Methylobacterium mesophilicum SR1.6/6: one gene and its partner. The protein of the gene in region 2 interacts with the protein of the main gene of each other region in a pairwise test. Links are inferred from orthologs where the notes say so. Each region holds a gene or a part of one and is shown on either strand. Other genes may lie near its edges. The genes, in order: MMSR116_RS07305 and MMSR116_RS22355.

Region 1 (3,144 bases), 3.1 Mb from region 2 along the record:
ATGTGAACGAGCACGTCGCCCGCGTCGATCAGCACCCAGTCGCAGGCAGGCAAGCCTTCGACCCGAGCATTGCCGAAGCCGCGATTCTTCATTTCCTGGATCACCTTGTCGGCGATCGAGCCGACATGGCGCTGCGACCGGCCGGACGTGATGATCATCGTGTCGGCGAGCGAGGTCTTACCGGCGAGGTCGATGGCGATCGTCTCCTCGGCCTTCATCTCGTCGAGGCATCCGAGGGCCAGGGCCTTCAGGTCGTCCGAGCGCGCCTGGCCGGAGGTATCCGGGGCCTGGACGGGGGTGCGGATCGTCTCCGTTTGAATGGTCTCGGGCAGAGTCCTGGTTCCTCGTGGTGCCGCAGGCGACGTCACGCCCCGCGGGATCGTCTGAAATTGGCGGTATCGGCCGTCGATTGCAACCGTGGCGACCCCGAATGCGCAGTGCGTCCCCGAACGGCCTCGCGGATCGCCGTCGATGACAGCGTGGAGCGGGGACCGTGCAGGAAGACCCAGGCCGGGGGAGCGCGCGTCGCGAGCGTCGCCGCAGCTTCTTCAGGCAGGCGCGCGCCAGCCAGCCGGCGCGCCGCCCGGGCGCTCAGCGGGGTCATGGTCGAGCCCGGACGATCGATGACCGCCATGGGCATCAGCCGGGCGATCTCGGCGAAGCCCTTCCAGCGGTGGAACGTCGCCAGCGAGTCGGCGCCCATGATCCAGACGAAGTGGACGCCGGGCCGATGGCGCTTCAGGAACCGCAGGGTCTGGACCGTGAAGCGCACGTTGAGCGCCGCCTCGATGCCGGTCACCGCGATGCGCGGATGTCGCGCGACCGACCGGGCCTGCGCGCAGCGCACGGTGACGGGAGGGAGCGCCTTTCGGCTCTTGAGAGGGTTGCCCGGGCTGACGAGCCACCAGACCCGGTCCAGCCCGAGTCGCCGCATCGCCATGAGGGTGACATGGCGATGGCCCAGATGAGCGGGATTGAAGGATCCGCCGTAGAGGCCGATCCGCATGCCGGGGGCGCTCGGCGGCAGGGTCAGCCGCACGCCGGCTCCTGGATGGGCGTCACGGACGCGTCTGGCCGCTGCCGTGGACGCGGTACTTGAAGGTGGTCAGCTGCTCGACCCCCACCGGCCCGCGCGCATGCATGCGCCCGGTGGCGATGCCGATCTCGGCACCGAAGCCGAACTCGCCGCCATCCGCGAACTGCGTGGAGGCGTTGTGGGTCACGATCGCGGAATCGACCTCCGCCAAAAACCGCGTGGCCTCCGCGTCGTCCTCGGTGATGATCGCGTCCGTGTGGTGCGAGCCGTAGGTCTCGATGTGCTCGATCGCCGCGGCGATCCCGTCCACCACCCGCACCGCGATGATCGCGTCGAGATATTCCGTGTGCCAGTCCTCCTCGGAGGCAGCGGTGACCCGGGAGTCGACGGCCCGCGTCTCGGCGTCGCCGCGAACGGCGCACCCGGCATCCAGCAGGGCGCCGACCAGGGATGCGAGATGCGTCCCCGCGCAGGCCCGGTCCACCAGCAGCGTCTCGGCCGCGCCACAGACGCTGGTCCGGCGCATCTTGCTGTTCAGGAGGACGGTGCGCGCCATGTCGAGGTCGGCCGCTGCGGCCACGTAGACGTGGTTGATGCCGTCGAGATGGGCGAAGACCGGCACGCGGGCCTCGGCCTGGACGCGCGCCACGAGGCCGCGCCCGCCGCGGGGCACAATCACGTCGACGCAGCCGTCAAGTCCGGCGAGCATCAGACCCACGGCGGCCCGGTCGCGCGTCGGCACGAGCTGGATCGCGTTCTCCGGCAAGCCGGCATCGGCGAGGCCCTGACTCATCGCCCGGGCGATGGCCATGGCGGTGCGGTGGCTGTCGGAGCCCGCCCGCAGGATGGCAGCGTTTCCGGCCTTCAGGCACAGCGCGCCGGCATCCGCGGTCACGTTCGGCCGACTCTCGAAGATGACGCCGACGACACCGAGGGGCACGGCGACCCGCTCGATCAGGAGGCCGTTGGGCCGCTCGATGGCGGCGAGCTGGCGTCCCACGGGATCCGCCAGCGACCCGACCTTCTCCACGGCCTCCGCGATGGCCGACAGGCGGCCAGGATCCAGGGTCAGGCGGTCGATCAGCGCGGCGCTCTGACCGGCGTTGCGGGCGGCCGCCACGTCGCGGGCGTTCTCGACGAGGATCTCGTCGCGGTTCGCGCGCAGGCGCTCGGCGATCCGCTTGAGCGCCACGTCCTTGGTCCGCGCGGAGGCCAGCGCCATCAGCCGGGCGGCGGCTCGGGCGCGCCGGCCGATCGCCGCCATCTGCTCCGGCAGGGCGTCGGCCTCGGCGAAATCCGATCTCAGGTTTAGGACGGGCACGCTGGCGTCCTCGGTTGGCGGCGCCCTATGCTTCGGCGCGACAGAGAGAAGACGCCGTATTTGCACATCGCGCGCCGCACGCACAAGGGTGTCCGAGTGCTGGTCGACGCAATAATCAATTCGGAGATGATTGTGATTAATCCAGTGCGGAAAGTCGAGAACTAGAACAATGCCAAGTCATCCCGATGAACCATCCAGGCGCGACCGGGATAGTTGAGCAATTCCGGGATACGCGCGCTGGGATGCCCGATGATCAAGGCGGCTTCCGCGCTGTCGTAGGCGACGAGCCCGCGGCCGTGGACACGGCCGTCGCCATCGCGGATCACCACCGCATCGCCGCGGGAGAAGCTGCCTTCTATGGCGCGGACGCCCACCGGCAGGAGGCTCGCGCCGCCACGCAGCGCCTTCACGGCGCCCGCGTCGATGGTGAGGCTGCCACGCGGTTCGAGGGAGCCGGCGATCCAGGTCTTCCGGGCAGCGGTCGGCGTGGACCCGGAGAGGAACCACGTGCAGCGAGCCCCATCCCGAACGGCGCGCAGCGGGTTCTTCTGCCGACCGTCCGCGATCACGAGGTGCGTGCCGCCGGAGGCTGCGATCTTGGCCGCCTCGATCTTGGTGCGCATGCCGCCGCGGGACAGCTCGGAGGCCGGGCCGCCCGCCATCGCCTCGATCTCAGGGGTGATGCGCTCGACCACCGGCAGATGCTGCGCGTTCGGGTCGCTTTTCGGCGGCGCCGTGTACAGGCCGTCGATATCCGAGAACAGGACCAGCACGTCGGCATCGATCA
Region 2 (3,268 bases):
CGTCGACCTCCTGGCCGATCCAGAACGCCTCGAACTCGGCGAGCGCGTCGAGGACGCCCTTGCCGGAGATGTCCATCTCGTAGAGCGCCTGCACGACGGCGAGGCGGGCGCCGCTGCGCGGGCTGATCTTGGCCGTGTCGGCGGCCCTGGGGGCGCCCTCCGGCCCGGCGTCGGTGGTCCCGGTCATGTCGGTTCCCGTCATCGCGTACGCGCCGCCTCGGCCGCGCGCTTGAGGGCGAGCACCCCGAGCGCCGCCTCGGCCGCGCCGCCGCCCTTGTTCATCTCGGCGACCCGGGCGCGGGCCAGCGCCTGCGCCTCGGTCTCCACGGTGAGGATGCCGTTCCCCAGGGGCACGCGCCGCTGGACCGAGAGATCCATGAGCGCGCGGGCGCTCTCGCCGGCCACGATGTCGTAATGGCCGGTCTCGCCGCGGATCACGCAGCCGAGCGCCACCACGGCGTCGTAGGAGCCCGCATCGAGCAGGATCGCCACCGCGGCGGGGATCTCCAGGGCGCCCGGCACCGTGATCACGGTGGCCTGCGCGTCGGCGGCCTCGATCGCCGCGAGCGCGCCGGCGAGGAGCTCGTCGGCGATCACGTCGTAGTAGCGCGCCTCGACGACGAGGATGCGGGCGCCGGCGAGCGCCGGATCGGTGGGCTTCGGCGCCGAATCGGCGCGGGTATGGGCGACCATGGCTCTCGTCGGCTCTCGTCCGGCCGGGTTTTCGGGGGTTGGCGGGCGGCGTGGCGGGCGCCCGCCCGGGGAGGACGGTTAGACCGAAGCGGCCGGCGCCACAAGCGGTGCCGCCGGTGCGGAGGGTGGCGCCGCGTCGCGCCGTCTCGTGCGGGGTCCCCGATCCGTCATGCGATCGCCGGTCCGGCGGGGACGCGTCGGCCCGACGGCCCTTGACCGACCCGCCCCGAGCCGGCGCGCGACCCCGCACATGAGCGCCCCGGCGGTGCGCCGCGGCTCGCGCGCCGCGGTCGGCTACCGGGCTCCGCGTTCCGGGGGCCGGGGCCGGGCACGCGTCACGCGTTCGAGGCGGCCCGTGCCGCGCCGCGCGCTCGGCCAGAGGCCATCACCAGACACCGTGACCAGACACCGTGACCGGACGTCACCGAAGGGCTGCGGCCGGGCCTCACCCGAAGACGTGGCCGCCGTTGATCCGAAGGCCCACCGGGTGCCCGGCCGGGTACCGGACGCCGTCGAAATCCTCGACGGCGAGGACGCGCCCCTCGGCATCGGCCACCTCGATCCGCTGGCGACCCTGGCTCCGGTAGGAGCTGCGGACGGTGCCGGAGAGATGCGCCGCCTCCGGCTCGGCGAGCTGCAGCTGCCACGGCCGGACGTAGAGCTTGACCGGGCCGATCACCCCGGCCGGCGCCACCACGGGCGTCTCGCGGCCCCGGACCAGCACCCGGCCGCCCTCGGCGATCGCCTCCACCTCGACGGAATCCCCTAAGAACTTCATCACGGTGGCCGAGGCCGGGTTCTCCTGCACCTCGTCGGGCGTGCCGACCTGCTCCAGACGGCCGCGATCGAGCACGGCCACCCGGTCGGACAGCTCCAGGGCCTCGTCCTGGTCGTGGGTCACGAAGATCGTGGTCTGGCCGGTGCGGTCGTGGATCTCGCGCAGCCAGCGGCGCAGGTCCTTCCGGACCTGGGCGTCGAGGGCGCCGAAGGGCTCGTCCAGCAGCAGCACCCGGGGCTCCACGGCGAGCGCCCGGGCGAGCGCCACCCGCTGGCGCTGGCCGCCGGAGAGCTGGGACGGGTAGCGGTCGCCGAAGCCCGAGAGGCGGATCAGGTCGAGCAGGTCGCCGACCCGGCGCTTGATCTCCGCCTTGGCCGGCCGGTCCGCCCGGCGCCGGGCGTTCAGCCCGTAGGCGATGTTGTCGGCCACGCTCATGTGCTTGAACAGGGCGTAGTGCTGGAACACGAAGCCGACGGCCCGCTCCTGCACGGCGAGACCCGTCGCGTCGTCGTCGCCGAACAGGATCCGGCCTCGGTCCGGCGCGTCGAGCCCGGCGATGATCCGCAGCAGCGTCGTCTTGCCCGAGCCCGAGGGGCCGAGCAGGCCGATCAGCTCGCCCGCCCGCACGTCGAGCGACAGGTCGTGCAGCACCGCCGCCGTGTCGAAGGTCTTCGAGACGTTCTCGACCCGGATCGCCGTGGAGGGACGCTCAGTGAGCCCGGCCGTGCGCGAGCTCGCCGGCGAAGCGCCATTCCAGGACGGATTTGAGGACGAGGGTGATGAGGGCAAGGACGGCGAGGAGCGAAGCGACCGCGAAAGCGGCGACGAAGTTGTACTCATTGTAGAGGATCTCCACGTGAAGTGGGATGGTGTTGGTCAGGCCGCGGATGTGGCCCGACACCACCGAGACCGCGCCGAACTCGCCCATCGCCCGGGCATTGCAGAGGAGCACGCTGTAGAGCAGGCCCCAGCGGATGTTGGGCAGCGTCACCGTCCGGAACGCGTGCAGGCCCGACGCGCCGAGGGTGAGCGCCGCCTCCTCCTCGGCGGTGCCCTGCTCCTGCATCAGGGGGATCAGCTCGCGCGCGACGAATGGGAAGGTGACGAACACCGTCGCCAGCACGATGCCCGGCAGCGCGAACAGGATCTGGATCCCGTGATCGATCAGCCAGGTGCCGAACAGGCCCTGGGACCCGAACAGCAGCACGTAGATCATCCCGGACACCACCGGCGAGACCGAGAACGGCAGGTCGATCAGGGTGATCAGCAGGGATTTGCCGGGGAACTCGAACTTGGCGATCGCCCAGGACGCCGCCAGCCCGAACGCGAGGTTGAACGGCACCGCGATCGCCGCCACCGTGAGCGTCAGGCGGATCGCGCTCCAGGCATCGGGCTCGCGGAAGGCCTCCAGGAAGGCCGCGATCCCCTTCGAGAAGGCCTGGACGAAGACCGCGAAGAGCGGCAGCACCAGGAACAGCGCCAGGAACGCCACCGCGATGCCGATCAGGATCCCGCGTGTGGCCGCCCCCTCGGAGGCGACCGGCGCGGGCTTGGCGGCCGGCACGATGACGGGCGAGAAGATCTCAGACATAGCCGAACCGCCTCCGGGACCAGGCCTGGATGAGGTTGATGGCGAGCAGCGTCAGGAACGAGATCCCGAGCATGATCGTGGCGATGGCGGCCGCGCCGCCGTAGTCGAACTCGGAGAGCTTGATGACGATCAGCAGGGGCGCGATCTCCGAGACGTAGGGCAGGTTGCCGGCGATGAAGATGATCGAGCCGTACTCGCCGACGCCC

Evidence for each region.
Region 1: the proteins of MMSR116_RS22355 (region 2) and MMSR116_RS07305 interact in binary tests that used the Escherichia coli proteins (3 or more experiments, as listed by UniProt). The link is inferred for Methylobacterium mesophilicum SR1.6/6 from one-to-one orthologs.

What each region holds. Positions count from the first base shown.
Region 1 is NZ_CP043538.1:1,565,844-1,568,987, reverse strand. What follows is about bases 209-3,040. They hold MMSR116_RS07305 (glutamate-5-semialdehyde dehydrogenase), read right to left. Parts: upstream 2,358-3,040; coding sequence 1,059-2,357; downstream 209-1,058. Other genes in these bases: proB (glutamate 5-kinase), read right to left, coding at 2,519-3,040; MMSR116_RS07310 (nicotinate-nucleotide adenylyltransferase), read right to left, coding at 365-1,039; rsfS (ribosome silencing factor), read right to left, coding at 209-368. In the rest of the region: more of rsfS, read right to left, coding at 1-208; more of proB, read right to left, coding at 3,041-3,144. UniProt on the Escherichia coli protein: Catalyzes the NADPH-dependent reduction of L-glutamate 5-phosphate into L-glutamate 5-semialdehyde and phosphate. The product spontaneously undergoes cyclization to form 1-pyrroline-5-carboxylate.
Region 2 is NZ_CP043538.1:4,702,305-4,705,572, forward strand. Bases 152-3,107 are described here. They hold MMSR116_RS22355 (sulfate/molybdate ABC transporter ATP-binding protein), read right to left. Parts: upstream 2,165-3,107; coding sequence 1,139-2,164; downstream 152-1,138. Other genes in these bases: nusB (transcription antitermination factor NusB), read right to left, coding at 152-187; ribH (6,7-dimethyl-8-ribityllumazine synthase), read right to left, coding at 199-693; cysW (sulfate ABC transporter permease subunit CysW), read right to left, coding at 2,181-3,062; cysT (sulfate ABC transporter permease subunit CysT), read right to left, coding at 3,055-3,107. Also shown: more of nusB, read right to left, coding at 1-151; more of cysT, read right to left, coding at 3,108-3,268. UniProt on the Escherichia coli protein: Part of the ABC transporter complex CysAWTP involved in sulfate/thiosulfate import. Responsible for energy coupling to the transport system.